2 regions of the Brevibacterium sediminis genome follow, and region 2 is predicted to be linked to the other one. Evidence: predicted binding sites of a transcription regulator. Region 2 holds the regulator's gene; the other holds the start of a gene.
The links. The regulator HrcA, encoded in region 2, represses chaperone genes, less so after heat shock. The targets are predictions, from matches to a motif close to TTNGCACTCGNNNNNNNCGAGTGCNAA.

Region 1 (19,985 bases), on a different contig from region 2:
GACTCCCCAGCGCACCAGCTCCCTCCCTCAGCTGCTTCTCCTGGCCGCAGCAGGTTTCGTCACCATGCTCACCGAGACCGTGCCGGCGGGTCTTCTGCCCGCCGTCGGGCACAGCATGGGAATCAGCGATGCTGCCACCGGACAGCTGCTCACCGCCTATGCCGGAGCATCGATGATCGCAGCGATCCCGCTCGTCACCCTGACCTCTCGGCTGTCACGGACCGGGCTGATCATCTCCACGATTGCCGTCGTCGCCGCGGCGAACCTGCTCACCGCTGCATCTGCGTTCTACCCGCTGGCGTTCGCGGCCCGTGTCCTCGGAGGTTCGGCCGCCGCACTGCAGTGGGCGCTCTTGGCCGGGTTCGCCATGCGCCTGGTGCCCGAAGAACGACAGGGGCGCGCTCTGTCGATCGCGATGGGCGGGATTCCCCTGGCGTTGGCGATCGGTGTGCCGCTCGGCACCGCGCTGGGAGAACTGACGAATTGGCGCACTGTCTTCCTCATCATCGCCGGCATCGGGGTTGCTCTCACCGTTCTCTGCTGGTGGCTGCTGCCATCGATCGCGGCGAGCCGATCGACCAGACAACCGCTGCACACGACGTTCCGTGTCCCGGGATTCCTCGTCATCGTCATCTGCGCAGGTCTCTTCCAAGCGGGACATATGAATGTCTACACGTTCGTCGCACCCCACCTGCGCGACACTGTGAGCACAGTGCCGGTCAGCGTCTTTCTGCTCGTCCTCGGTCTGGCCGCGATCGTCGGACTCTTCATCACCGGAGCAGTCATCGACGCCCACTTGCGATCGGTCACGGTGATCGCGATGGTCTCGTTCACCCTCGGGTTCATTGTGCTCATCGCTGCACAGTCGACACTGCCGCTCCTGGTCTCTGCGGTGTTCTGGGGAATCGGGCTGGGCAGCGCTCCCACCATTTTCCAGACTGCCTGCGCGAGAGCAGCGGGTCCACTGGTCGATCAGGCTCAATCGATCCTGGTCACCGTGTTCAATGCCGGGATGGCACTCGGCTCGGCCGCTGGTGGACTGATGCTTGCGCGGTCGGGATCGACGACTCCCCTGGTCTGGACGAGCGGGGCAGTGTTCGTCATCATCCTCACAGCGCTCACCATCACTCGGAAGCGGTCGCTTCCCGCTTCCGCGGCATCGTTCGCAGAACCGTCACACCGCTGAGAAAGGAATTGAGATGCCTGATCCAACTCGTTCATCTCAGACTCCACCGTCGGATCACTCGCATTCTGACCATCCGAGTCTCTATCACTTCTGTTTCACCGTTCCCGACCTTCCGGCCGCTGCCGAAGAGCTCACTGAACTGTTGGGAGTGCGGTTCGGCGAACCGCTCCACAGTGAAATCGGTGAGTGGCCGTACTCGATCGCCTTTTCGGAGACCGAACCTCACATCGAACTCATCAGCAGCGTCGCCGGATCCCCGTGGGAGGCCCAGTCCCCGCACTTTCATCACTTGGGGTTCTGGTCGTCGTGCCTTGATCGGACGCTCGCGGACTGGGCCGAGGCCGGAACTGAGCCTGTCTTCGACGGTCGCAAATACGGCAGACGGTTCGCCTACGTCGATGCCCCTCGTTCGGGAGTCAGACTCGAAGCCGTCGATCTCTCTCAGCAGGCTGATTTCCTGAGTCGCTGGACCCGGTGAATAGATTCCTGCGCCCGTGAGCGAGCAAAATCCCCTGCACGCCCATGCTCAGGGCCACTGCCCTGGACCCTTCAGCGCCCCTCCCCCACTGACCGTGCGAGGTCGAGGGTCGAGGCTTCGGAATCGTCGAGGTGGATGCGCAGCAGTCCTTCGGCGCCCTGCCGGTCCCCGGATTTCATCTTCTCAAGGATGTCCCGGTGCGGGTTCGCCCAGTGCGAGTGGTACTTGCCGGGTTCGGGCGAGCGCGAAAACGTCGTCGACAGTCGGGCCATGAGATTGAGGTAGAACTCGTCGAGCAGCGGTGAACCCAGCAGGCCGACGATCGCACGGTGGAACGATGCCGAGTGCTCCTGCGCATCGGCCCAGGTTTCGTTCTTCGGTGCGGTTTCGGCCCGGACCACGGAGGCTTCGACGGCGGCCATCGCCTCGTCGGTGGCGTCCTGGGATTCCTGGACGGCGCGGATCTCGAAAACCCGGCGCGCGCGGTAGAGGTCCTTGAGTTCGTCGATGCCGAAGGTGGAGACGAAGAAGCCCCGGTTGGGTTCCTGAGTGAGCAGCCCGGCGTGGCGCAGCAAGCTCAGCGATTCGCGGGCGGTGTTGCGCGAAACGTTGAATTCCTTGGCCAGGGCACCATCGCGGACCGGGCTTCCTGCCGGGTATTCACCGTCGGTGATGCGGGTGCGGACAAGGGCGACGATGGCCTCTGATGTGCATCCGGGGGCATGTGGACTCATAACACCAGGCTACCGGGTTTCGCCTGGATCGGAGCTGACTGCGGCGGGTTCGAGTTCGAGTCCGCTCTCGAATCGTCGGCTCAGCCCGTTCAGCGGATCATCGAAGGCGATCTCCGCGGCCAACAGCTGCAGCGGTGATGAGAAGTCGTAGGGGTCCGGGGCGAGGTCGACCGGGTAGACCGGATCACCGAGGATGGGCAGCCCGAGCGCGTTCATGTGCACCCGCAGCTGGTGCGTCTTGCCCGTGACCGGACTTAGCTCGTATTCGGCAATCGCATCAATTCGCCGAGGTGGTGCTTCGTTTCCGTCCCCCGCCCGTTCGGACGGGGCACCGTCAGCTCCACCTCGCCGAGGTGGCGGCAAGGTATCCGTGTCACCTCGCGATGGCTCGCCGTCCGGTGGGGTGATGGTCCGAAGCAGTCGGATCCGACTGACCGCATTCGGCTCCCCTGCGACTTCGTGCACCTGGCGTCCGCCGACGGGTTTGACCAGGCGCGATTCGCGGACGAGCGGGAATCCGAGCTCTGGCGGCGGGGCCGGCGCCAGGGCACGGTAGGTTTTGCTGACTCGTCGGTCTTGGAACAGGCGCTGGTAACGGCCGCGCGTCTCGGGCCGTTTCGACAGGACCAACAGTCCGGCGGTGATCCGGTCGAGGCGGTGGATGGCGACGAGATCGGGCTGGCCGAGGTCGACGCGCAGACGAGTGACGACGCATTCGCGGACGAATCGTCCGTTCGGGGTACTGGCGAGGAAATGGGGTTTGTCGACGACGAGGAGGTCATCGTCCTCGAAGACGATCCCGACCTCGAACGGGATTCGCTCTTCGGGCGGGACCGGACGGTGGAAGAAGTAGAACCCGCCGGGAATGACCGGATCGTCCCAGGCCACCGGGAGCCCCGCCTCGTCGCGCATGTCCCCATCTGTCAGCAGCGCCCGTCGGGAATCGGGGGCCGCTTCGGGGAATTCGGATTCGAGCCACTGACCGATCGAATCGGGAACGGGCAGGTGATTCTTCGCATGGGTGGCCTTGCCGCCGGGGGCGCGCAGCGCGGTCGCCGAGATTCCTTCTCGGGGCGGAAGCGGACTGCGCGGCATGGGGTCAATTCTATGCGGTGCCGTCTTCGTCCCAGTCTTTGCGGTGCCGTCGTCGTCGCGGTCGCGGAAGCATTGGCGTGGAACCGCACGAAGTCTGCCGCATACCGCAGATCGGCCGCGGTTTCCGCAAAACTCCGAGACGCCTTCGAACTCCCGACGACTGAGCACCTATGGTGGGACACATGGACCGCATCGAACTCACGCAGGATGTCCTCTGCGAGAAGGTCGTCACTCCGATCGTTCTCGCGATGTTCGCCGATCACGAGTGGGACAGCATCGCGATGCTCCGCGATACCGAAGACGAGCGTCGGCTCTTCGCGCGGATCGTCGTCGCCGGGGAGGCCATTGAAGTCCTCCTCGATTACCCAGGCAACGATGAGAGCCTCTATGACATGCAGGAGCGCCTGGTCGCGGAGTTCCGGTCGTTCATCGAAACTTCTGAGTTCGGTGCGCGACGCGCCCCGGAATGGGAGGCCGATTCATTCGCCCTCGAGCACAAACCTGCTGCCGTCTCTCGCACTCCGCGACCGGATTTCGAGGGACCGCCGGACTGCGTTCAGCGTCGACTGCGCAACCGCGGCCGAGTCATGCGCGTCGACCGCCGCCGCTGCGTCTCCGCTCACCGCCGCGACTGAATTCCGCCGCGTCTTCGCACTTCGTCGCGGCTGAGTTCCGCCGCGACTTCGCTCACCGCCGCGACTGAGGTCACGGGTCATCCGAGGGCTACGGCACTCCCCGCATGCCCTAGCTGCCGGCAGACGGACATTGGTACTGTCTTCTCTGAATTGCTCACTATCTTCGCTGTGCAATTCAGAGAATCCTGTACCTAAAGTTGGGACGGACCCGTTGCGGCCCACTTGGAGTCGAATAGCCCAGTTTCAAACACGGGCTATGCGCCTCAAACGGGGCTATCCGTTGCGGAATCCTCCGCGGCTTTCTTCGCCTTTGCCCGCTCGAGGTTGTCCTCGCCAAGTCGACGGTTGAGCTTGAGCAGCACCATGAGGCCGACGATCAGCACAGCCAACATCAGCAGCATGATGCACGCGTAGATGGCCATCGACACCGCACTCATCATTCCCACTGTTCCAACCATCGGCATCGGTTCTCCGTTCTCCCACAGCGTTGACTTCAAGGCGTCTTGCATCATACACGGTGGTTGCCGACTTCTGACTCTCAGCGGCTTGCTGCGTCCCCGCTCACCGCCGCAACTGAGCACTACACGGTTTGAGCTGAATAGCCCCGTTTCAAACACGGGCTATGCACCTCAAACGGGGCCATTCGCCGCGGTGCACCCCGTGCGACCGGCTGACGTCACAGGCTCCCCGAGGCCTGCCGCACTCCCCCACACGCCCTAGACGCCGGCGGGCGGACATTGGGACTGGTCTCTCTGAAATGCTCACTTTCCTCGCTGTACATTTCAGAGAAACCTATAACAAAATCCGGAACGAATGGACTAAGCCGCGACAGCCGAGACCCGCGGTTGTCCTGGCCGACCGTCGATTGCATAGCCAGGACGTCCCATCCCACCCGGACCTGTGGTGAACTGGTGTCATGAGCGATGCCTCACTGAGCCTGCGCCACCGGATCATCAACGCGGCCATGCGCACCGTGTACTTCGGCCGCATCCGCGTGCTCGACCTCAGCTCGAGCCCGGATTCCCAGCCACCGAAGTCGGCATCATCTCCCGCCGAGGCGACCCCCGCCTCAGGTGCCGGCCGTCCCGCCGCATCCGCTGACTCTCCTTCCGCGCCCGACGGAGGTCCCGCCCGGCGACCGCGCCTCATCATCGCCAGCCACCGCAACGGCGCGATCGATGGCCACCAGGTGCTAGCAGCGTTCCCGCACGCTCAGTTCCTCGTCTCGATCCAGCTGCTGCGCCATTGGTTCCTCCGCCTCTTCATTGCCGGCATCCCCGTGGTCCGTCCCAAAGACGTCGAGCGCTACGGACTCGATCCCGCCTCCGTGGCCAGCCCCGTCGAGGCAGGACTCGCCCACCTGCGCCGAGGCGGTGACCTCGGCATCTTCCCCGAGGCCAGCAGCGAGTGGGGCCACCGTCCGCAGCCGTACAAGTCCGGCGCTGCCCGGATCGCGTGTGCCCTCATCGAAGACGGCATCGACGTCGAGGTCATCCCCGTGGGCCTGTTCTATTCGACCCCGGATCGGTTCCGCTCCCGCGCCGAGGTGGTCCGCGGTCGCGCGGTCACGATTCCCGACCGCGACGGCAGGGAGGACAAAGAATGGGAGGCGGCGGTCGCCTCGGCGATGGGTGCCGCCCTTGACGATGTGTCGGTGAACTGCCCGGACGAAACGACGTTCGCCGCTGTCGAAGCCCGTGCCCTCGACCGGGCGCGGAGGACTCCGGGCGCCTCGGCGAGCTATGCGCAGGCGTTTCTCAAGCTGCAGAATGAGGTCGGATCCGCCGTTCCCGACGGCGACCGCCCTACCGGTGCGGGCCAGGCGGACGGCGGCCCCACCTCGGCGAATGTCCCCACGACACCGCGCACCTATCCCGTCATCAGGTGGGTCGGATTCTTGGCTCTGTGGCTCTTCGCCCCGATCCTTGTGGCCGCCGCGGTCGCCGGGTCACGCGCGGACGGTCGCAATACTGTCACATTCTTTCGCATCCTCGCGGGCTTCGCAGCGGTTATGGTCTGGGTACCGGTACTGATCATCGCGGCGTTCTTCTGGCCCGCGGTCATCGGCGCAGGTGTCCTCAGCGGAGTGCTCGGCTGGCTGCTGCTGGGAGTCCGCCGCATCCGACCGTGAACCCCGGCAAGCCACCCATCGCACCGTCCCTTCAACCCCACCGACCCAACGACCGCATCACCCTCTCAACCGCACCGACCTCTCAAACGCACCACCCTCGACGAACCGCACCACACCCGATGAACAGTGTCGTGAACCGCAGACCCGAAGGAGCCCCGATGAGCCTCACACTCCGCTTCACCGATCCCCTCGCCACCGATCTGGCCCGCACCGGCGGCAAGGGCGCCAGCCTGGCGAAGTCCGCGCAGAACCTGCCCGTGCCCGGCGGTTTCATCGTCACCGCCGACGCCTATTCCCAGTTCATCGCACCGCTGCAGTCACGGATCGCCGAGCTCATCGGCACCGACTCTCCCGCCGAGGCGATCGCCGACCTCATCCGTGCCACCCCGTTCCCCGATGCGTGGCTGTCCGAATTCGACGGAGCCGTTGCCGAGGCGGGACTGACCGGGCAGGCCGTGGCAGTGCGGTCCTCGGGCACGATGGAGGACCTGCCGGGTGCAGCGTTCGCCGGGCAGCACGACACCTACCTCGGCGTGCGTGGAACCGCAGCCATCGCCGAGGCGGTGCGCGACTGCTATGCCTCACTGTGGAACGAGCACGCCTTCCGCTACCGCCGGCAGCTCGGCGTCGATCAGCTTGAGGCGAAGATGGCCGTGGTCGTCCAGCTCATGGTCTCAGTCAGCGCCGACGAAGCCGCTGGAGTCGCGTTCTCCGTCGACCCGGTGCGCGGCAACACCGACGAGGTGCTCATCAACGCGGCCTTCGGTCTCGGCGAAACGGTCGTCGGCGGGGAGGAACCGGTCGACGAATTCCGGGTCCGCAGGGAAACCGGCGAGCAGGTCGCAGCCGAGATCGCCGAGAAGCCCACCGCGCTCGTCATGACCGGCGGTGGGAACGGCGCGGGCGACGGCTTCGGCACTGGCGCTGGCGACGGGTGCGGTCACGACGTCGGGGGCGGCCGCCTCGGTGAGGGAGGCGGCGCGCGGACGACGGTCGTCGACCTCGGCGCGGAACAGCGCACGCGTCCGGCGCTGACGACGGCGCAGGCGAAACAGGTCGCCGAGCTCGCGGTGGCCGCGGAGAACCATTTCGGGTTCGCTCAAGACATCGAATGGGCGCTGCATGACGGCGATCTCTATCTGCTGCAGTCGCGGCCGATCACGCGGGTGGCTCCGCGGTGGACCCGCGATGAGTCCGCGGAGCGCTTCCCCACCCCGGTGACACCGCTGACCTGGGATCTCGTGGAGGCCGGCTTCCATCATTCGCTCAATCACAGTTTCGATCTCATGGGGCGGCCGCCGTTCGACGACAAATGGTTCGTCATGCGCGACTTCTATATCTACGGCAATCAGACCGCAGTCGATCTCTACGCCGGTCGGCTGCCGACGAACATGCTCTCCAGCGTCGAGACGATCACCGAGTCGCTGCCCCAGATCGCTCGGCAGTTCGGGTGGGTGCAGGAGCTGCCGGTGCAGTGGATGCGTGATCTCGACACGTATCTCATCGGGATCGGTCGCCTGTCGAACGAGCCGTTGGAAGACAAGTCACTGGCACAGGTGTGGGATCACGTCATTGCGATCAGTGACCTCGGCACCGAGTATTTCCGGCCGAACATCGCGATCTCGCTGACCCAGGGCACACTCTATGCGGCTCTGCAGCACATGCTCTCGCTCGCTCTCGACGAGGATCAGGCACAGGTCGTGTTCGAACGCCTCATGGCGTCGACGGAGACGAAGACGTCACAGGTCAACGCCGAGCTGCGCGAGCTCTCGCAGCTTGTCGCCGCCGATGCTGATCTGCTCACTGCGCTCGAGGCCCACCATGGTGAGGCCGGGGTCGCGGAGCTGGAGAGGTTCCCGCAGTTCAAAGCATCCTTCGACCGGTTCCTCGAGCAGCACGGACACCGTGAACTCGACTTCGACGCCTACCATCCGACGTGGGTCGAGGCTCCGCACATCGTGCTCGATCAGATCCGTCTGCTCGCCGCACGGACCGTGGCCGAGACAGAGGCTTCGGACGCCGGGGCCAGTCCAGCGGGTGGTGGAGACCATTCGGCCGCTGCGACAATCGGCTCGCCGGAGTCGGGTTCGGGCACAGGGGCCGCGTCCGCGCCGATGACGGATATGGAGCGCAAGATCGTGCAGGCAGAGACCGAACTCGCCGTCGTCAATGCGGCACCTGAGAAGCTGCGCTATCTCGTCCAGGAAGTCATCCGTCTGGCCCGAACCTACACGGCACTCGATGACCTCGAGCACTATCAGACGACGCGGCTGACCCTGCCGATGCGGCGTGCGCTGAAGGAGCTCGGCGGCAGGCTCGTCGATGCCGGGGTCCTCGTTGAGGCCTCGGACGTGTACTTCATCGACTTCGAGCACCTCGACACAGCGATCCGTGCCGACGCCGCGGACCGCGAGGTGGACACCACCGACGCCGCGAACCGCGACCTGGGCGCCACCGACGCCGCGGACCGCGAGGTGGACACCGCCGACGCTGCCGCAACCCGCGCCTCAACGAGCCCGGTCACAGGCACCACGGGAACAGGATCCGCTCTGACGAGCCTCACAGAGATCGCCGCACAGAACAAGGCTGCCTACCATGCTGCGGTCGATCGCACACCCGAATGGGAGTACGGCAAAGCAGCAGCCGCAGTCGACGCTGACAGCGACCACATCACCGGCACCGCGGGCAGTCCGGGGACCGTCGAAGGTGAGGTCTTCGTCGTCCACTCCCCCGCTGACTTCTCATCATTCCCCGACGGAGCGATCCTCGTCGCGCGCACCACGAACCCGGCATGGACCGCCCTGTTCTACCAGGCCGGCGGGGTGATCACCGAAAGCGGCGGAGCACTTTCACATGGAGCGGTCACCGCTCGAGAACTCGGACTGCCCGCCGTCATGGCCGTGCGCGACGCGACGAGCCGGTTCACCTCCGGCCAGCGCGTCCGCGTCGACGGGTCGAACGGAACCGTCATCGAAATCGACTGACGCGCAGAGCTCGATTCAGCCCGGACGACAGTTCTACACAGTCTTAGTTGAATAGCCCATGTTTGAAACAGGGCTACTCACCTCAAACTGGGCTGCTCGCCGCGGCCTTGCCCTACGCCTCGGCGGTAGCCATCCGCAGCACCCGCACCTCACACGGCTTCGAGCGCCTCGACGGGACTGATCGAGGTGGCCGCGCGGGCGGGTTCGCGGCTGGCGATGAACACGGCGATGAGGGTGCCGACGATGACGGCGATGACAACCGTCCAGGGCACGCTCGGCGCGAAGAGGCCAAGCAGGGGCGAGAGCAGGGTCAGCGCGCCGACCCAGCCGAAGCCGATGCCCAGCGGGACGGCGACCGCGCAGGCTGTCAGACTCAGCTGCAGGCCTTCGGCTGTGATCATCCGACGCACGCGCTTCGGGGTCTGGCCGAGCGCCATGAGCAGCCCGATCTCCTGAGTGCGCTGACGCACGGAGAGCATGAGTGTGTTCGCGACGCCGATGACGGCGATGATCACGGAGAAGAGGATGAGGGCCAACGCGAACAGCATCGACTTGTCGATGACGGTGGCCAGCGCGTCTTCGAGGCCGCCCCACCCTTCCTCGCCGAGCGACCTGGCATACCGCAGCAGCTGATCACGGAAGGTGGTCATGGCGGTGGCGAACATGACGATGAGCGTGATGCCGATGACGAGTCCGATGACCGTGCGCGCGTTCCGGGTGGGATGGCGGGCGATCGTCGAGGCGGCCAACCGGGACACCGCGGTGCGTCCGCACAGCCAGCCCATCGCCGACTGCAGGGGCGGCAGGATCCACGGATGGCCGATGATGACGCCGAGGAAGGTCAGGCTCGAGCCGAATGCGGTGAGCACCACGCTGATTACGCTGATCCGATGATCGGCGGCCCCGATCACGGAATTGACGAGGAACGTCAGCCCCATGGACAGCAGAATCAGCGAGGCGGTGAGTCCGCCGAGTGAGGCCCGGGCATCCTCGGGCCGGAGCTCCACCGCCTGCGAGGTCGCCTCGATCGGTGAGATCCCCGTGATGCGGCGCGCGCCCAGGTACGCCGACAGCCAGGTCACGATGATCGTGGCGAGCGCTGGAACAGCCATGGTCGGGGTGAGGAGGGCGACCTCCTCGGTGATGGCGTTGCCCAGATAATTCTGGGCCGCTTTCGCCAGCCCGGTCGACGCCGCGAATGCGAGCACCGCGGCGGGGACGGAGATGATCAGGCCCTCCACCGAGGCGGCCCTGCGCAGCCGTTTCGACGACGCCCCGATGAGGCGCAGCAGAGCCAGCTGGCGGCTGCGACCGGCGATGATGATCGAGAACGTGTTCGCGATGACGATCGCGGAGACGAAGAGAGCGATGAGGAAGAAGGTGACACCGATCATCGAGAGGAAGTTCTGCGCGGTCTCGGACTCGGCGATGATCTTCTCGGACGACAGCCACGCTGTCAGGATCGCGATGCCCTGCATGATTGCGGTGCCGAAGAGAGCGGCGATGAAGACGACGAGGATGCTGGGGAAGAACTGCCGCGGGTTGGTTCGAATTTCGCGCAGCGGGTTCATCGACTCACCGCGGATTCGGCGCGTTCGTCGATGTCGAGCATGGTCGAGGCGATCGCTTCGGCGGTGATGGTGTCGTTCAATTCCGTCACGGGGGTGCCGTCGGCGATGAAGATCACGCGGTCGGCGTGGGCGGCGACGATCGGGTCGTGAGTGACGAGCACGATGGATTGGCCGAAGTCGCGGACGGCCTCGACCATGATCGCCATAACTTCGCGACCGGACTTCGCGTCGAGGTTGCCGGTCGGTTCGTCGGCGAAGAGGATATCGGGGCGGGTTGCGAGCGCCCGGGCGATGGCGGTGCGCTGCTGTTGACCGCCGGAGAGCTCGTTGGGTCGGTGTTTGAGGCGGTCTTCCAGCCCCAGGCGGTGGACGACCGTGGTGATCCAGGCGCGTTCGTCGGCATTGGGCCGACGGTCGTCGAGTTCGAAGGGCAGGCGGATATTCTCTTTGACGGTGAGCGTGGGCACGAGGTTGAACGCTTGGAAGACGAATCCGATCCGGCGGCGGCGCAGGGCGGTGAGGTCGTCGTCGCGCAGCTTCGTGATCTCCTGTTCGCCGAGGTGGACTGAGCCCGAGGTGGGACGATCGAGTCCGGCGAGGACGTGCATGAGTGTTGATTTCCCCGAGCCCGAGGGCCCCATCACCGCGGTCAGTTTGGCCGGTGCGATGTCGAGGCTGACCCCGCTGAGAGCCGGGACCGCTGCCCCTTTCGGATCGAAGACCTTCGAAACGTCGCGAAGTCGGGCGATGGGCATCGTTGGGCCGGTGGTCATAGATTCCTCATGCGTCGGTGCAAGCTGTCATTTCCAGACTAACGAGGATCGGGCTTAAGAAACATGAAAAGCGACTGGCCAGTAGGTGTGAGCGAGCTGTGTACGGTCTGCTGCGAGCGGCACGAGGGAGGGCACTCTGGGCCGGCCCGCGTGCGAGGTACCGTCCCGCATGCGATGGTCGGCCCGCGTGCGAGGTACCGACCCGCCTGCGATGGCCGTCCCGCCTGCCATGGTCCGCTCCCTTTCCCTGGCCGCGCGGCTTCTCTTGTGGTCCACTTGGGAGATGACGAATCCAGCGCTCCACCTATCGACGTCCATCGACGCCTCACCCGCCGAGGTGGCGGCCTTCGCCGGCGATCCTGCGAACCTTCCGGCCTGGGCCGCAGGACTGAGCAATGGAATCCGCGAGGCGGGCGGCCGCTGGATCACGGATTCCCCGATGGGCGAGGTCGAAGTCCGCTTCGGCCCGCACACGGAGCTGGGCATCCTCGATCACGACGTGATCTTCCCCGACGGCACGATCGTGCACAATCCCCTGCGGGTGCTCGCCAACGGCACCGGCGCCGAGGTGGTCTTCACTCTGTTCCGTCTGCCAGGAGTCGACGACGCCCAGTTCGACCGGGACGCCGACATGGTTCGTGCCGACCTTGTCCGCCTGCGCACTCAGCTCGAGAGCGACCGCGCCTGAACACGCCCTGCCTGAGCACCCTTCGTCCAGGCCTCGCGCGCGTGCACAAAGCCGACACCAACGACACGGCCCCACGCCCGAGCACGCCCTAGACGGCACAAAGCGCGCAACAACGGCTGGGTCACAGTGGCTTCAGGCCTTTTGTACACCTGTCTCTGAATTGCCCAGGTTCTTCAGTGTGCATTTCAGAGCAGGGTGTGTCGAAAGTGGAATCCTGCGCGCCCGAGGCCCTTGAGCCTACCTGCGCGCGGCACGCAGCCGGCGATATGCGCGTCGGGCGAAGTCTGCAGACTGTCGGCTCGCGCTCTCGACACGTCGCGCTGCTCGGACGGCAGGCTCTGCCTCGCGCCGCTCATCACGTCGACGGGCCTCGTCGCGTTCGGTGCGTACGCGCTGCAACTGCGACTTCACCGCCTGCACCTCTTCATTCAACCGTGCTGCCTTCCGGTCCTTGAGCGCCATCACCAGCCCATAGTTCTGAACGGCGTTAAGACGTTCGCGGACAACGCCGATGTTGTCGACGTAAGGGTTGTCGATCACATCGGCGTGAAAGAAGCCGGGTGCTTCGGACCCCGCCGCTCCGGGAGTGTCGCCCAGCGTCTTCGCCACGACGAAGTCCCACCACTCCCGATGCTCGGCGCGGCGCTTCTGCGACTGCGAACGCAGTCGGTTCGCGAGCTCGCCTCGGTCCTCCACCGCGCCGACCGCAGTTGCCACAATGTCGTCGACCGAATCGAGCGGCAGCACGTAGTCCTCCATACCGACGTTCTCCGCGGCTCCGCGCATGCGGATGGACGAATAGAGGTTGGGGGCCAACGAGATGAAGGGAACGCCCGCAGCTCCGGCGAAGATCGCCGCGTGGTACCGGGTGCCGACGACCAGTTGGGCCTGCTCTGTCAGGGCGATGAGCTCTCGTGCGATGAGCATCCGGGTGGGAACGACCTCAGCATGCCCGCTGGCCTGAGCGATCTTCATATCAGTGAGCTGATCTCTCGTCTCCGGCGCTGGTGGCAGTGCCCCGCCGTGCGGCACAAGCATCACCCGCAGGCCGGTATCCTCGGCAAGCCGACGGGTGAGTTCCGCCAACCGCGCGTGATAGTCGTCATCGCTGAGCATCGGGGTCGAGGCCTTCTCGGCGAAGCTCGCCAGGATGAACGGATGCTCGGTCAGATCCGATACGGCAGACCGGTCCTCGTCGCGCGCTGTCAATGAGAACGCGTCGTCGACCTGACGACGCACCGTGGCCGAACCTCGACCGAGGTCGTCGACGAGGTGAGTCGTGTAGCTCTCTCGAGTCCCGACGAACTCCGCTTCGGAGAGGAGTTCGTGAACGATGTCCCGATCCTCGTCGTAGATGAGCGGGCCGAGCGTCTGACTGGTCAACGCATACGGTTTGCCGAGAGCGCGAGCGATCTTCGCCAGGGTCGCACGCTCATAGATGTGGTGAGCGAACATCGAGTTGAGGTTGCCGCCGCCGGCGATGAGGACAGCATCGGACTCCCGAACCGCCCCGATGACGTCAATCGCTGGGTCGTCTGCCTTGAGCGCTTCCCGATCTCCACCGACATAGTCGAGAACTCTCGCCATCCGTGAGGCATTCGGACGCCGGTCGCGCTTGAACCCAATACGCTTGACAGCGTCGACACCGTACATTTCGCTCGCGTGCTCAGGTTCACCGGCAATGAGTGTGATGGCGATGTCCGAACGGGCACGGAGCGCATCGATGGCCAGTTCGGTCATGGCCTCATCGCCGAGATGGTAGAACCGGCTCCAGCCTACGTCGCCGATCATCGTAATTCTCTTCATGGATCCCTTGTTCACGTCATGCACTGCAGAACTTCAATCGAATGTTCCGATCACTGTAACGACAGCGATGGGTTCGCTCGTGAACAGCACCTGTCTCCGAGGTGAATACGTTCGCGTTCAAGCCGACGCCAAGGTCAGGCTCGGATACAGCCACTCAGAATGCGTTGAATAAGCGGCGGCCGCCTCGGTGAGGGTGCATACGCCGATGAACGCGACAGTGGCCCGGAACGTGATGTTCCGGGCCACTGTCGTGGTCAGAGGCGACTCAGTCCGAGCGGGTGGCTCAGGCTTCGTCCTCCTCTTCCTTCTTCTCGACGACCAGGGTCTCGGTGGTGAGAACCAGGGCGGCGATCGAAGCGGCGTTGCGCAGTGCCGAACGGGTGACCTTGACGGGGTCGATGATTCCGGCACCGATGAGGTCGCCGTATTCGTCGATGGCGGCGTTGTAGCCCTGGCCGGACTCGAGGTCCTGGACCTTGGCGACGACGACGTAGCCGTCCTGGCCGGCGTTGGCGGCGATCCAGCGCAGCGGCTGGACGACTCCGCGCTTGACGATCTCGGCACCGGTGAGTGCGTCACCGGACAGTCCGAGGTCGTTGCCGTCGAGGACCTTCGCAGCGTGGATCAGAGCCGATCCACCACCGGCGACGACGCCCTCTTCGATGGCGGCACGAGTAGCGGACACGGCGTCTTCGACGCGGTGCTTGCGCTCCTTGAGCTCCACCTCGGTGGCGGCGCCGACCTTGATGACGGCGACTCCGCCGGAGAGCTTGGCCAAGCGCTCCTGCAGCTTCTCGCGGTCCCAGTCGGAGTCGGTGTTCTCGACCTCGGCGCGGATCTGAGCGACACGACCGGCAACAGCATCGTCGGCACCGGCACCATCGATGATGGTGGTGTTGTCCTTGGTGACGGTGATGGTGCGGGCGTTGCCGAGCTCTTCCAGGGTCACCTGGTCGAGCTTCATGCCCATGTCCGGGGTGACGACCTGGCCACCGGTGAGGACGGCGAGGTCCTCGAGGATGGCCTTGCGACGGTCACCGAAGCCGGGAGCCTTGACGGCGGCGACGTTGATGATTCCGCGCAGCTTGTTGACGACCAGGGTCGACAGAGCTTCACCCTCGATGTCCTCGGCGATGATGAACAGCGGCTTGCCTGCCTGCTGCACCTTCTCGAGGACGGGCAGGAGCTCCTGGATGTTGGAGATCTTGCCCTGGTTGATGAGGATGAGAGCGTCGGAGAGCACAGCCTCCTGGCGATCGGCATCGGTCACGAAGTGCGGCGACAGGAAGCCCTTGTCGAACTGCATTCCTTCGGTGATCTCGAGTTCGACGGACGCGGCCTGCGACTCGTCGATCGTGATGACGCCGTCCTTGCCCACCTTGTCGAAGGCATCGGCGATGAGCTTGCCGATCTCAGGCGACTGAGCCGACAGACCGGCGACGTGTGCGATCTCCGAGGAGTCGGCGACGTCGCGGGCGATCGTGCCCAGCTGCTGCGAGACGGCCTCGACGGCGGTCTCGATGCCGCGCTTGAGCTGTCCGGGTGCGGCACCTGCGGCAACGTTGCGCAGTCCTTCGTTAACGAAGGCCTGAGCGAGAACGGTCGCGGTGGTGGTTCCGTCACCGGCGATGTCGTTGGTCTTGGTGGCGACTTCCTTGGCCAGCTGTGCGCCGAGGTTCTCGTAAGGATCGTCGACCTCGACCTCACGGGCGATGGTCACACCATCGTTCGTGATGGTGGGGGCGCCCCACTTCTTGTCGAGCACGACGTTGCGGCCCTTGGGTCCCAGCGTCACCTTGACGGTGTCGGCCAGGGTGTTGACACCCTTTTCGAGTGCACGACGGGCTTCGTCGTTGAATTCCAATGATTTAGGCATTCGTCCTCCTGTCAGTGAAGTAGTTGTTCAGGGGATTCAGCCGATGACGGCGAGCACGTCGCGAGCCGAGAGCACGAGGAACTCTTCGCCTGCGTACTTGACTTCGGTGCCTCCGTACTTGGAGTAGATGACCTTGTCGCCGACGGCGACGTCGACCGGCACGCGGTTACCGTTGTCAGCAACACGGCCCGGGCCCACTGCGACAACTTCGCCTTCCTGAGGCTTTTCCTTGGCGGTTTCGGGAATGACCAGACCACTGGCGGTAGTCTGTTCTGCTTCGACCTGACGGATGACAATCCGATCTTCGAGTGGCTTGATGGAGACCGACATATCGGGCCCTCTCCCTTCGCTGGGTTCTATTTCATCGAGTCAGACGGCGGCTTATGCCATGAACCTCTCGTCGTCGCGGGTGCCGAGCGATTCGACCGTCTCATGAAACTGGCACTCAATGAGTGCTAGTGCTAATTCTGACTCTAGAACGCTCTTAGCACTCGGTCAACTTGAGTGCCAGCAATTCGTCATGCTCTGGGCGAAAGTTCAGATTGGGCCCCGGAAGCCGGGGCAGCGGGGCACCGAAAAGCGTGGGCCCCGAGGATCTCTCCCCGGGGCCCACGCTCCTTGCTGACCGCCTCAGCTCAGTTGTCGATATCTGTTGTCAATGACGGCCAGAGTTCATGGCCTGTACAGGCGCTCAGTCGGTTACTGCGAACCTGATCTCAGATCAGGCGCAGGCCCACTGTCCCCAGCCGGCTTCAGCCTGGAGCTTCTTGGCGCGCTGGAACTGCTCCTGCGGGCTGGCATCCGACGGATTGCCGCTGCCGCCCATGGCCTGCCAGGTCGAGGGCAGGAACTGGAACAGACCGAAGTGGGTGCCGTTCGAAGCCTTCGGATCGAAGTTCGATTCGCACTCGACGACCGAGTACCACTTGGAACCGGGTCCGCCGAGCATCGCCTTGATCTCGGCGGTGGACATGGAACCGCCGCCACCGGAGCCGCCGCCGGTGCTCGAGTCACCGGAGTCGCCCGAACCGGAATCGCCGGAGTCACCCGAGTCGGAGCCGCCGGTGTCAGCCGGCTCTTCCTTCTTCTTGGTGCCCTGGATGACGACCTTGGTCTTGGGTTCGGAGAGGACCTTCTCGTCCTTCTTCTCCTTCTTGACCTCTTCGCCGTTGATCGTCTTGACCTTGTAGGTGACCTGCTTCTCGCCGTCCTTGCCTTCGGTCTCGACCTTGGTCTCACCTTCGTAGAGGGAATCGGACTTCTTGGTCTCGACCTTGGCCTTGATGGCCTGCTTGTCCTTGACGGTGTCGTTCTTCACGCGGTTGACGGTCAGCACCTGGCCGTCGGAGACCTCGGCGGACATCGGCACGGACAGGAAGTCGTCCTTGTCGAGCTTGACGCCCGTGTCCTTGAGGGCTTCCTTGGCGGTGCCCACAGCGGCCGAGACCTTGTGGTCCTTGCCGTCGGCGACGACGGTGAGGTCCTTCGACGTGGTCACCTCGATGTCATTGCCTTCGTCCTTCAGACGCTGGCTGGCCTTCGCGTTGAGGTCGGCGCCCTTCGCGTCGACACCGAGGTCGGCCAGAGCCTGACCCACGGTGTTCGCATTGGTCCATTCGTTCGTCTCTTTGCCATCGACGGACAGCGCAACCTTCTTCGCCGTGTTGACGGTGATCGTCATATCACGGTCGACCTTGGTGCCCACACCGGGCTTGACCTGGTCGCGCTTGTCGACATCGATTTCGTGGCTGTCGAGGATGTCCCCGACCGTTCCTCCGAAGGTTCGGATCTCTTCGGCCTGTCCGTTGACCTCCAAGGTCACGGGCTTGTTCATGGTCACAACCGCGCCCGTGCCACCGACGAGTCCGGTGATCACGACCGCCTGTGCAGCGATCTGAACCTTGCGGTTCTTCAGAAAATCAATCACAAAAATATCCCTGAGCAGAGTTTATCGACCTGTTCACTGTAACCGATTCGTTACACGGTTCGCAAAATATCACGGAAATGTAACGGTGTGAGTTTCCTGAGGGCGTGTCTGACCTGGAGTTCCCCGTGTTTCCGGGGCATTCCCGATCGTGACATTCCCCCGCCGAGGCGGCGCTGCGTCCCGTTATCTCGCTCACAGAACGAAGGGCTGAGCCCGGCTCAGTCCCAGCTGCCGAGGGCCCGCTCCGCGTTGTTCCACACGGCCGCGCACAGATCCTCTTCGCTCATCCCGCGCACCTCGGCGAGTCTCCGCGCCGTGACCGCCGTGAGGTAAGGACCTCCCGGCTTACCGCGATGCGGGTGCGGGGTGAGGAAGGGTGCGTCGGTCTCCGTCAGCAGGAGCTCCAGTGGAGCGGCCGCCGCGGCCCGCCGCAGCTCGTCGGCGTTCTTGAACGTGAGGTTGCCGGCGAAGGACATGTAATAGCCTTCGGCCGCACATTCGCGGGCCATCGCCTCGTCGCCGGAGTAGCAGTGGAAGATCGTGACCTCGGGAGCGCCTTCCTCCTTGAGGATGCGCAGCACATCGGCGTGTGCCTCCCGATCGTGGATCTGCAGTGCACGTCCGGTGCGCTTGGCGATCTCGATATGAGCTCGGAAGGAGCGCTGCTGTTCGGCGACTCCCTCTTCTGCCGTGCGGAAGTAGTCGAGACCGGTCTCCCCCACCACGCGCATGCGCTCATGCGAGCTCACGAGCGATTCGATCTCGGTGAGAGCGTCATCGAGCAGGCCGCGCTCGGCCAGCCGCGGGGCTTCGTTCGGGTGGAGGGCGGCCCCGCCGATCATCCACGTCCGTCCCTCGGCAGGAGGGCCGGGCACAGTACGGGGGTCGGCCGCCTCGGCGAGGGATCCCACCTCCGTGGCCGCCTCGGCGGGGGTGCCTGAATACTGGGAAGCCACGAGCGCAGTCGTCCACCGGGCTGCCGGAAGGTCGCAGCCGATCTGGACGATGCGACGGACTCCCGCCTCGGAGGCGGTGTCATGGAAGAAATCCAGCGACGGGAACTCTTCGTCCGCGTTCGGGGTCACCTCGGGTTCGGGTTCACCAGCACCCAGCGGAAGCCGCACACCCGTGCAGATGTCGAGGTGAGTGTGGGTGTCGACGATGGGATGAGCGAGTGGTTCGGGCACCGGTGGATAGGTTCCGGCGGCGCGCGAGGCCATTATTCGGTCTCCTCCACGAACTTCGGGAACACGGGTTCGGGCTTCGGCAGGGGCGTGCCCGGTTCGAGCGGGAACCCGACGGCCGCGAACGACCGGGGATCCGCCTCGGCGGCGGCGATGCCGTCGGCAGCGGCCTCGGCGACATTCGGCGCCAGGGCGGCCGAAGCGTATGCCGCACCGGCGGCGACGCCGATGGCCGCGCTCGCGGATACGGCTCCCATCGCCTCGGCGCCGGACCCGGAATCGACGGCGGTCGGCAGGACCTTCGCACCGGCCTCACCGACGCCGGCGGGCACACCGAGGAGGTCGAGGATCTTGCCCGCGGAATCGGGCATGACCGGCTGGATGAGGATGGAGATGATGCGCACGACCTCGATCGTCACCCAAAGCACAGTGGCCATGCGATCAGGATCGGTCTTCTTCAGCTTCCACGGCTCCTGCGCGGAGAAGTAGCGGTTGGCCTCGGACAGCACCTTCCAACAGGCCTCGACATAGAGGTGGAGGGCCTGGGTGTCGACGTGGCGTCGGGCGGTGTCGGGCACGGCGCGGGCGAGGGCGAGGAGCTTCTCGTCCGCCTCGGTGAGTTCGCCCGGCTGAGGCACCTGAGCGTCGCAGTTCTTCTGGATCATCGACAGCGAACGTTGGGCGAGGTTGCCGTATTCGTTGGCGAGGTCGGAGTTCTTCCGTGTGATGATCGAGTCCTTCGTATACGAGCCGTCGTGGCCGTAGGAGAACTCGCGGAAGAGGAAGAAGCGCAGGGTGTCCAGGCCGAAGGCATCGACGAGGTCGAGGGGGTCGACGACGTTGCCGACGGACTTCGACATCTTCTCACCGGAGTTGAAGAGGAAGCCGTGGGCGTGGACCCTCTTGGGCAGTTCGAT
Region 2 (10,015 bases):
GGTGAGGCCGAGCTCAGTACAGAAGAAGTTGTAGACCGGGGAGCCGGTGGCGACATTGAAGTCACCGGTGACCACGCAGGGACGGGCCGCCTCGGCGATGGTCTCGGCCATGATCCGACCGGACTCGAGACGGGCGCGCTCGGACTTGTGATCGAGGTGGGTGTTGAGCACACGCAGACGCCGGTCGGATTCGAGGTCGCGGACATCGACCGTCGTCAGGGTGCGCGCATGCGAGACTCCCCACGATTCCGAGGCCACGGTGTCGGGCTGTTCGGACAGCCAGCTGATGTCCACGGCTTCCACGTCGAAGCGCTTCGAATCGAGGATCACGGCTGTGAACTCGCCGGAGTTGCCACCGGAGTGGCCCTCTCCGAGCCAGATGTACTCCTCGGGCAGCAGGTCGATGAGCGTCTCGAGCTGGTCGAGCTCGCCCTCTTGGGTGCCGATGAGGTGCGGACGTGCACGCCGGATGAGATCGGCGGCGATGGGCAGCCGCTCGGCCACCGGATGACCGTCCATCGCGGGATAGCGGAGGTTGAAGCTCATGACCCGGAATTCGCTCATGAGACCATCTTCCCCGATCGGCACCGTTCGGCGGGGCGAATCGCGAAAGATCCGGACGATCACGACGTGCACGCCCGTGGATTCCAGGTCCGCGCGCAAGTCATGAAACAATGGGGGATCCGGTCTGTCTGGGGACCTGGTCTGTCAAAGAAAGGGCGTTCATGTCACCTCAGGTGAATAAGGAAGCTGCAAAGCGGATCTCACCGTCTGCCACCTCACCCGAGCTGATTCGCAATTTCTGCATCATCGCTCATATCGACCATGGCAAATCGACCCTGGCCGACCGCATGCTCCAGATGACCGGCGTCGTCGAGAACCGCGATATGCGTGCCCAGTACCTCGACCGGATGGACATCGAACGCGAACGCGGAATCACCATCAAATCCCAGGCTGTGCGCATGCCGTGGGAGCACGAGGACACCCCGTACGCGCTCAACATGATCGACACTCCCGGGCACGTCGACTTCAGCTACGAGGTCTCGCGGTCCCTGGCCGCCTGCGAGGGTGCCCTGCTGCTCGTCGACTCCGCTCAGGGCATCGAAGCCCAGACGCTGGCCAACCTGTACCTGGCCATGGAGAACGATCTGACGATCATCCCCGTGCTCAACAAGATCGACCTGCCGGCTGCACAGCCGGAGAAGTACGCCGAAGAGCTCGCCAACCTCATCGGCTGCGAACCCGAGGACTGCCTGCTCGTGTCCGGCAAGACGGGCGAAGGCGTCGAGGAGGTCCTCGACCGCATCATCACCGATATCCCCGCGCCCGTCGGCGATGCCGAGGCCCCGGCCCGCGCGATGATCTTCGACTCCGTCTACGACACCTACCGCGGTGTGGTCACCTATGTTCGCGTCATCGACGGTTCTCTGTCCCCACGCGAGAAGATCGAGATGATGTCGACCGGCACCACCCACGAGCTGCTGGAGATCGGCGCCTCCATGCCCGAGCCCAAGGCGACGAAGGGACTGGGCGTCGGTGAGGTCGGCTACCTCATCACCGGTGTCAAGGATGTGCGTCTGTCGAAGGTCGGCGACACCGTCACCGCCGCTGCGGGGCCCGCGACAGAGGCCCTCGGCGGTTACCGGGAGCCCAAACCGATGGTGTTCTCCGGACTCTTCCCGATCGACGGGTCCGACTACCCGGTGCTGCGCGACGCGCTGGACAAACTCAAACTCAACGACGCCTCTCTCGCCTACGAACCCGAGACCTCGACGGCACTGGGCTTCGGCTTCCGCTGCGGATTCCTCGGTCTCCTCCACCTCGAAGTCCTGCGCGACCGCCTGGAACGGGAGTTCGATCTCGACCTCATCTCCACCGCCCCGTCCGTGATCTATGACGTGACCATGGAAGACGGTTCGGAGACCGTGGTGACGAACCCGAGCGAGTACCCGACGGGCAAGATCAAGGAAGTCCGGGAGCCGATGGTGCAGGCCACGATCCTCACCCCCAGCGACTACATCGGCGCGGTCATGGAACTGTGCCAGGATCGCCGCGGCAAACTCCAGGGCATGGACTATCTGTCCTCGGACCGTGTGGAGATCCGCTACCGGCTGCCCCTGGCCGAGATCGTCTTCGACTTCTTCGATCAGCTGAAGTCCCGGACCAAGGGCTACGCCTCCCTCGACTACTCCGATGACGGCCAGGACGCCTCCGACCTCGTCAAGGTCGACATCCTGCTGCACGGCGACCAGGTCGATGCGTTCTCCGCAATCGTCCACCGCGACAACGCCTACTCCTACGGTGTGGCGATGGCCGGAAAGCTGCGCAAGCTCATCCCGCGCCAGCAGTTCGAGGTGCCCATCCAGGCGGCCATCGGCTCACGCATCATCGCCCGTGAGACCATCCGCGCCATCCGCAAGGACGTCCTTTCGAAGTGCTACGGCGGTGACATCAGCCGTAAGCGCAAACTGCTCGAGAAGCAGAAGGAAGGCAAGAAGCGGATGAAGATGGTCGGCACCGTCGAGGTTCCGCAGGAAGCGTTCATCGCGGCCCTGTCCTCCGACGAGCCGGAGACGAAGGACAGCAAGAAGTAAGTGCCCGCACAACCGACCGGTGAGGTCCCTCCGCGCGACGGTTCGCTGCCGACATCGGTGGGGATCGGGGCCGCGGAGCGGCGGCTGAGCCTCTACATCCACGTCCCGTACTGCCGGGTCCGCTGCGGCTACTGTGACTTCAACACCTATACCGCCGACGATCTCGGCCCGGGCGCGTCCCGCGAGGACTACCGCAGCAATCTCGCCCGTGAGCTCGATCTGTCCGTGGCCACCCTCGCCGAGGCGGGGGCCGGCGACCGTGAGGTCTCGACGATCTTCTTCGGCGGGGGCACCCCGACCTTGCTCGCAGCGGATGTGCTCGCCGGGGTGATGGACGATGTCCGCGCCCGCTTCCGCCTGGCCGGGAATGTCGAAATCACCACCGAAGCCAACCCCGACACCTTGGACCCCGACTACATCGCGACCCTTGCCGGAGCCGGTTTCAACCGGATCTCCATGGGTATGCAGTCGGCCGTGCCGCACGTGCTTGCGACCTTGGACCGCACCCACGACCCGGAGAAGATCCCCGAGGTGGCCCGCTGGGTCAAGGACGCCGACCTCGAGCTCAGCCTCGACCTCATCTACGGCACCCCGGGGGAGTCGATCGACGATTGGCGTCGCTCTCTCGACGTGGCGCTGTCCAACGAGGTCGATCACATCTCGGCATATTCCCTCATCGTCGAACCGGGAACGAAGATGGGTGCGATGGTTCGCCGCGGCGAACTGCCGATGCCTGATGAGGATGACCTGGCCGACAAATACGAGATCGCCGACGCAGCGATCTCCGCTGCTGGTCTGCACTGGTACGAAGTGAGCAATTGGTCGACCGGTCTCGAGACCCGCTGTGAGCACAATATGGCCTATTGGCGCAATGCCGACTGGTGGGGCTTCGGGCCCGGCGCCCACTCACACGTCGGAGGCGTGCGGTTCTGGAATGCCAAACACCCCCGTGCCTGGGCCGATCGGCTGTTGGCGGGGGAGTCCCCGGCGATCGGTCGTGAGGTCCTCGACGTTCAGACCCGGGAGATCGAACGGATCATGCTGGCGGCCAGGATCGACCGCGAGCTGCGTCTCGATTCTCTGGCCCCGGGCAGCGAACAGGCGATCAGGACTTTCGTCAGGCAGGGACTGCTCGACGCCGATGGTGCCGCGACCGGCTGGTTCCAGCCGACTCTGCAGGGACGACTCATGGCCGACTATATGGTGCGCATCCTCACCGAATACGTGTGAATGAGTCTCGCCCCGCCATTCGGGAACGAGTGGCGGGGCGAGCTGTTCAGCGAATCTGCCGGGGTGAGGCTCTCACTGGACGTCAGATCACTTGATCCAGTTCGGCGTCATCGGAATGCGGTAGCCTTCACCGCGGTTGGCTGCCATGCCGGCGATGATCTCGATGACGATCATGTAGATCGAGAGCACCGGCAGGAGCAGGAGGATGAGGAAGCCGATTCCGACGATCGTGAGGATTCCGCCGATCAGCCCGATGCCGAACGCCGCGATGACGCCGATGATCAGCAGATTCAGCGACTGTGCGCCATGATGGCGGAGGAACGGCGACTTGTCCTTATTAATGATGAAGAGGATGAGCGTGACGATCCAGCCGACACCGACGACATAGGTGGCGGCGTGAGCGAGGTGCGACCACAGTGCGGTCGTCCGTTCACTCTGATCTGCATTCCAGAATCCGAGCGAATTCGGGCCGTAGGCCGCATCCGGCAGTTCGGCCCCCATGGGCACTCCTGCGGCAGCCGACTGCGCCGACGATGCTCCCTGGAATCCGTAACCGGGCTGAGGGTGTCCCTGCGGAGCGCTGTAGGGCTGCTGAGAACCGTACGGCTGCTGGGCGCCGCCTGCCTGCTGCGAACCGTAGCCCGGTTGGGAACCATACTGCTGCTGAGGGTTCTGCTGCTGAGATCCGGAGGCCGGATTCTGCTGCTGGGAGCCGTACCCGGCTTGCGGCTGCGAGCCATAGCCCGGCTGCGATCCCTGCTGAGGGGTCTGCGGCTGCGAGCCGTACTGGGCCTGACCATCCTGCTGGGCCTGACCACTCTGCTGTGGCTGCGAACCCTGCTGTGGCTGCTGGGTGTACGGCTGCTGCGAGCCCGACTGCGGGGAGTAGTTCGGAGGCATCGGCTGTGACTGTTCGTTGTTCGGCTGCTGCGGGTTGTCCGACATGAGAGTCCCTTCAGAGTGTGCGATCACTCCACACTAACCCAGAGAGTCCGGGCAGCCCCAGAGAATCCGGGGTGAGCGGGAATGGTCACTTCACGAAATTGATTGTGAGCGGGAACTTATACCCCTCACCCTTGTTCGCTGCGACGGCCGCGATGATGTAGAAGACGCAGTAGACGAGCGGAACGATGAGCGCCGCATACATGACGATGATGCCGATCCCGAAGGTCACCAGTGCCAGGATGAAACCGACGAAGCCGAAGACGAAGAGCGCACCGAAGGTGACGATCGTGTTCGTGATCATCGCGTTGAGACCCTGACGTGAGTGCTCGCGGACGAACGGCGATTCGTCCTTCTTCACAAGGAACATGATGAGCGGCATGAAGCCGAAGATGAGCGAGCCGAGGTGGGTCCACAATGCCGTGGTCCGGTCGGGTTCGTGGGCCATCCAGAACCGCTCGGAGCCGGGTCCGTAGGCCTGCTCAGGCAGGGAGCGGGAGTCGAACATCGCCGGGTTGTGCATCTGCGGCATACCGTAGCCCGGCTGTGCGCCGTATCCCGGCTGGCCCCCGTAGTTCGGCTGAGCGCCGTACGCCTGCTGCGAACCATACCCCGACTGCCCACCGTAGCCCGGCTGACCGCTGTGCGTCTGCGGCTGCGAATACTGCTGGCCCTGCGGCGCGTAGGGCTGCTGCGAACCGGAGGCCTGGGAGTAGTTCGGCGGCATCGGTCGGCTGCCCGGCTGCTCGGGGTGGTACGACATGGGGATCCTTTCGAAGAGTGCTTGCCATTCACCCTAGCCGAGCCAGGTGTCCCGAGGATGTCGGGAAAGCCTCACTCCTGTGACAGATTCGGCACACGCCGACAGCTCCGCGTGACCATGACGCTCCACCGCGCCGCACCACCGCCGACTCTCAGCCGACGGTGACGAAGTCGATGAGCTCCTCGACCCGACCGGACAGCGTCGGTTCGACATCAGCAATGGTGCTCACCTTCCCGAGGATGCGCACCCACCCGCGGGCAACGTCCCGATGGTCGGCGTGCGGCCATCCGATGCGACGCAGTATTCCCGTCTTCCAATCCTCACCGCGGGGGACGACCGGCCATTCGCGGATGCCGACGACATGGGGTTTCACCGCCTGCCAGATATCGACGTACGGGTGACCGATGATGTGGACGACATCGCGGTAGCGCGGATCGGCACGGACCGCCTCGGCGATCTTCGATTCCTTCGTCCCGCTCACCAGATGGTCGGCGAGGACACCGACCCGATGGTCTCGATCCGGACCGAAGGCCTCGAGCTTGTCGGCGACATCATCGAGACCGCCCAGGGGTTCGACGACGACGCCTTCGATGCGCAGATCATCGCCCCAGATCTTCTCGACGAGTTCGGCGTCGTGCTTGCCCTCGACCCAGATCCGCGACCCACGGGCCACCCGAGCCTTCGCGCCGACCACGGCGCGAGATCCCGAGGCCGTCCGTCCGGGCTGCTGCGCCTTCTTCTTCGGCAGCTGCACATCGACGGGCTGACCCTCGAGGAGGAAGCCCGGCCCCAGGGGAAAGGCACGTACCTTGCCGACGCGATCTTCGAGCTTGACGACGACACCGGCCGTGGTCTTCTCCGCGCCGACGACAGCGCCGACATAGCCGCTCATCGCATCCTCGAGAACCATGCCCAGGCCGAGCTCGACCTGACGGGACTTCTTCGGGCGGTGCGACGACGGGGAGGAACCGGAGAGCACATCGGGACCATATCGATCAAAAGCATTCACGGGCACCCACCATAATCAAGGACGGTCCCGCAGGCGCGCAGACCCGCAGGCCACCCCTGAAATGAATTCCGGGAACGAGAGGCGTAGAATTGGCACTCAGACTCACAGAGTGCCAAGCGCAGGCACGGGACCGCGATGGATCGGCGAGACGGAGAGGAGATCCGCGATGAACGACAGCAGACGTGCACAGGTGCTGCGCGCCATCGTCGAGGACTTCGTCGCCACCAACGAACCCGTGGGATCGAAGGCGATCGTCCAGCGCCACACCCTCGGCGTCTCTCCCGCCACGATCCGCAACGATATGGCCGCGCTCGAACAAGAGGGCTATATCGCCCAGCCCCACACCTCTGCCGGACGGATCCCCACCGACCTCGGCTACCGGATGTTCGTCGACCGGATCGACGAGTTCAAACCGCTGACCACCGCCGAGCGGCGCGCGATCTTCCAGCTCATCGACGGCGACGTCGATCTCGACGAGATGCTCGACCGCACCGTCCGCGTCCTCTCCGGCCTCACCCGACAGGTCGCGCTCATCCAATACCCGACGGTGTCGCGGGCGCGCATCAAGCACATCGAGATCGTCGGTCTCGGACCCGGCCGGATCCTCGTCGTCCTCATCACCGATGCCGGCCAGGTCGAGCAGAAGACCGTGATCACCCCGAGCCCGCTCGACGAAGACGCCGCCCGCGGACTGCGCGATCAGATCAACGCCGAATTCGCCGGACGCACACTCGCGCAGGTCTTCGGATCGGCCCCCGCCGCCGAGGCGACCGCCACCGAATCGAGTGAGCCGACCGCCCGTGACGACTCCGGGCTCAAACAGGTCAGAGCCGCCGTCGTCGACCTCGTGGCCGCGACGCGTGAAGAGCGCATCATCATGGCCGGCACCGCGAACCTCGCCCGCTCCGGAAGCGAATTCGGAGAGAAGATGGCCCCGATCCTCGAAGCCTTCGAAGAACAGGTCGTCCTGCTCAGGCTGCTCACCTCGATGGCAGAAGACCACGAGGAGATCAGCGTGCGCATCGGGCGTGAGAATACTCACGAATCATTCAGCTCGACTTCCGTCGTCGCCGCCGAATATGGTCATGACGCGGGTTCCTCGGCCAGACTGGCAGTGCTCGGCCCGACCCGAATGGACTATCCGACGACGATCTCGGCAGTCCGTGCCGTCGCCAAATACGTGTCCTCGATCCTCGATCGAGGGTAGGTCTCTTGACATCGACCAGGGGCACCCGCAGACGGGCAGCGCAGAACCGGTGAGCACCGCGCAGCAGCGCAGCCACCACCACGAACAGAGAAGACCACTACGTCAGGGAGAGAGAAGTTTCTGTGGCCGATCACTATGAAACACTCGGAGTGTCCAAAGACGCTTCCGCGGCTGAGATCAAGTCGTCGTACCGGAAGCTGGCACGCAAGTACCACCCGGACGTCAATCCCGGTCACGAAGACGAATTCAAAGCCATCTCACTGGCCTACGATGTGCTCTCCGACCCGGAGAAGCGCCGCAACTACGATATGGGCGGCGGCGAGAACGGCCAGGGCTTCCCAGCCGGCGGCGGCTTCGGCGGATTCGGCGACATCTTCGAGACCTTCTTCGGCGGTGGCGGCGGTCAGGCCGGGGGTCCGATCCCACGCACCCAGCGCGGCAAGGATGCCCTCGTCGGCGTCAATATCGACCTGAAGACCGCGGCTTTCGGCGGCACCGTCGACCTCGATGTCACCACTGCAGTCGTCTGCGACACCTGTTCGGGCGCCGGCACGCAGGAAGGCACGAAGATCGAGACCTGCTCGCTGTGCCACGGAGCCGGCAGCGTCCAGCGCATGACCCGGACCCTGCTGGGTCAGATGGTCACGAACCAGACCTGCAACTCCTGCCACGGCTTCGGCACCGTCATCCCGAACCCCTGCCTCAACTGCCAGGGTGACGGACGCGTGCGCAAGCAGCGGACCATGAAGATCCGGATCCCCGCCGGGGTCTCCGACGGCACCCGCATCCAGCTTTCCAGCCAGGGTGAGGTCGGCCCCGGAGGCGGACCCGCCGGTGACCTGTTCGTCGAGGTCATGGTCACCCGCCACGAGGTCTTCCAGCGCGACGGCGACAACCTCCGGGCCGCGGTCTCCGTGCCGATGACCGCAGCGACCCTGGGTGCGACCATCCCGTTCGAGACCTTCGACGGCACTCAGGACCTCACCATCGCCGCCGGCACCCAGTCCGGCACCATCGTCAAACTTCCCGGGCTCGGAGCCGCCCGCCTGCGTTCGGAGACCCGCGGCGACCTGCTCATCACCGTCGACGTCCTCACCCCGGACAAACTCGACGACGAACAGCGCGAACTGCTCGAGAAACTCGCCGAACTGCGCGGAGAAGAGACACCGCGCGCGCAGATCTCGACCGAGAACCGCGGAATGTTCTCCCGCATGCGTGAGAGGTTCGCCGGTCGGTGAGTCTTCCCGTCTTCCGCTCCGCCACCGCCGCCGAGGCGGACGTCGGGTCCGCCCTCACCCTCGGTGAGGACGTGGCCGGGCACGCGGTGCGGGTGCGTCGGATCGGTCCCGGCGAGGATATCGACATCGTCGATGGGGAAGGCACACGTGCGCGCGGAACCGTCACGGCCGCCTCGGCGAATGAGCTGACGATCGACGTCACCGAGGTGACGGCCGAGGAGCGCACGGGCCCGCGCCTCGTCCTCGTCCAAGCCTTGGCCAAGGGCGACCGGGACCTGCAGGCCATCGAAACAGCCACGGAGATCGGCGTCGACGACGTCATTCCCTGGGCCGCTGAACGCTCGATCGCCGACTGGCCGGCCAAGAAGCGGGAGAAGATGGCCGCGAAATGGGAGAACCTCCTCGGAGCGGCCTCCCTGCAGGCCAGACGAGCACGATTTCCCATCCTCCACGGCCTCGCCCGCGGAGCCGCCCTGGCCAAGACCCTCGACGACGCCGATGCGGTCTTCGTCCTCCACGAGACCGCTCAGCGCAGGCTCTCCGAAGCACTGAACGACCTGATCGCGAACGACTCGGTGCAGCCGCCGGAGCGCATCGTCTTCGTCGTCGGCCCCGAGGGCGGCATCAGCGACGGCGAACTCGCCGCCCTGACCGGCCGTGGAGCAACCCCGGTGCTGCTGGGACCGACGATCCTGCGCTCGTCATCGGCGGGACCCGCCGGCCTCGTCCTGGCCCAGAATTCATTGGGCCGTTGGTGAGGCATCGGACTAGGATGGAAGCACACTCAGGCGCTGCCGGTGACGGTGCGCTCATTTGCAAAGGAACATTCTGGACATCACCCCACCGAACCCGAACTCCATGAACCCCACCGACTCGGACACCGGCGACGGTGCCGCACGCGATGATGCCGTGACGGACACCCAAGGTGCCGATCGTGACACCGTGCGATTGGTCATCCCCGACTCCATCGACCTCGTCGCCTTCTTCGGTCCCGGGGAATCGAACCTGCGCACCCTGGAGAAGACCTTCGCC

Region 1: groES (co-chaperone GroES) is a predicted target of HrcA. The motif match lies at 16,442-16,468, and genes of this name have one in related genera.

Annotation. Positions count from the first base shown of each region.
Region 1 covers NZ_JAHQRN010000004.1:29,572-49,556, reverse strand. The annotation lists gene KTJ89_RS10195 (MFS transporter) at 1-1,186, shown strand, start outside; gene KTJ89_RS10190 (VOC family protein) at 1,200-1,664, shown strand; gene KTJ89_RS10185 (GntR family transcriptional regulator) at 1,736-2,398, opposite strand; gene KTJ89_RS10180 (pseudouridine synthase) at 2,408-3,493, opposite strand; gene KTJ89_RS10175 (hypothetical protein) at 3,676-4,128, shown strand; gene KTJ89_RS10170 (hypothetical protein) at 4,392-4,640, opposite strand; gene KTJ89_RS10165 (lysophospholipid acyltransferase family protein) at 5,045-6,259, shown strand; gene KTJ89_RS10160 (PEP/pyruvate-binding domain-containing protein) at 6,418-9,243, shown strand; gene KTJ89_RS10155 (FtsX-like permease family protein) at 9,393-10,814, opposite strand; gene KTJ89_RS10150 (ABC transporter ATP-binding protein) at 10,811-11,587, opposite strand; gene KTJ89_RS10145 (SRPBCC family protein) at 11,871-12,275, shown strand; gene KTJ89_RS10140 (polysaccharide pyruvyl transferase family protein) at 12,513-14,081, opposite strand; gene groL (chaperonin GroEL) at 14,365-15,957, opposite strand; gene groES (co-chaperone GroES) at 15,994-16,287, opposite strand; gene KTJ89_RS10125 (resuscitation-promoting factor) at 16,679-17,884, opposite strand; gene KTJ89_RS10120 (TatD family hydrolase) at 18,103-19,104, opposite strand; gene metG (methionine--tRNA ligase) at 19,104-19,985, opposite strand, start outside.
Region 2 covers NZ_JAHQRN010000001.1:867,882-877,896, reverse strand. The annotation lists gene KTJ89_RS04075 (endonuclease/exonuclease/phosphatase family protein) at 1-564, opposite strand, end outside; gene lepA (translation elongation factor 4) at 726-2,594, shown strand; gene hemW (radical SAM family heme chaperone HemW) at 2,595-3,824, shown strand; gene KTJ89_RS04060 (DUF4870 domain-containing protein) at 3,912-4,769, opposite strand; gene KTJ89_RS04055 (DUF4870 domain-containing protein) at 4,855-5,529, opposite strand; gene KTJ89_RS04050 (DUF3097 family protein) at 5,681-6,544, opposite strand; gene hrcA (heat-inducible transcriptional repressor HrcA) at 6,705-7,745, shown strand; gene dnaJ (molecular chaperone DnaJ) at 7,868-8,983, shown strand; gene KTJ89_RS04035 (16S rRNA (uracil(1498)-N(3))-methyltransferase) at 8,980-9,741, shown strand; gene KTJ89_RS04030 (PhoH family protein) at 9,842-10,015, shown strand, end outside.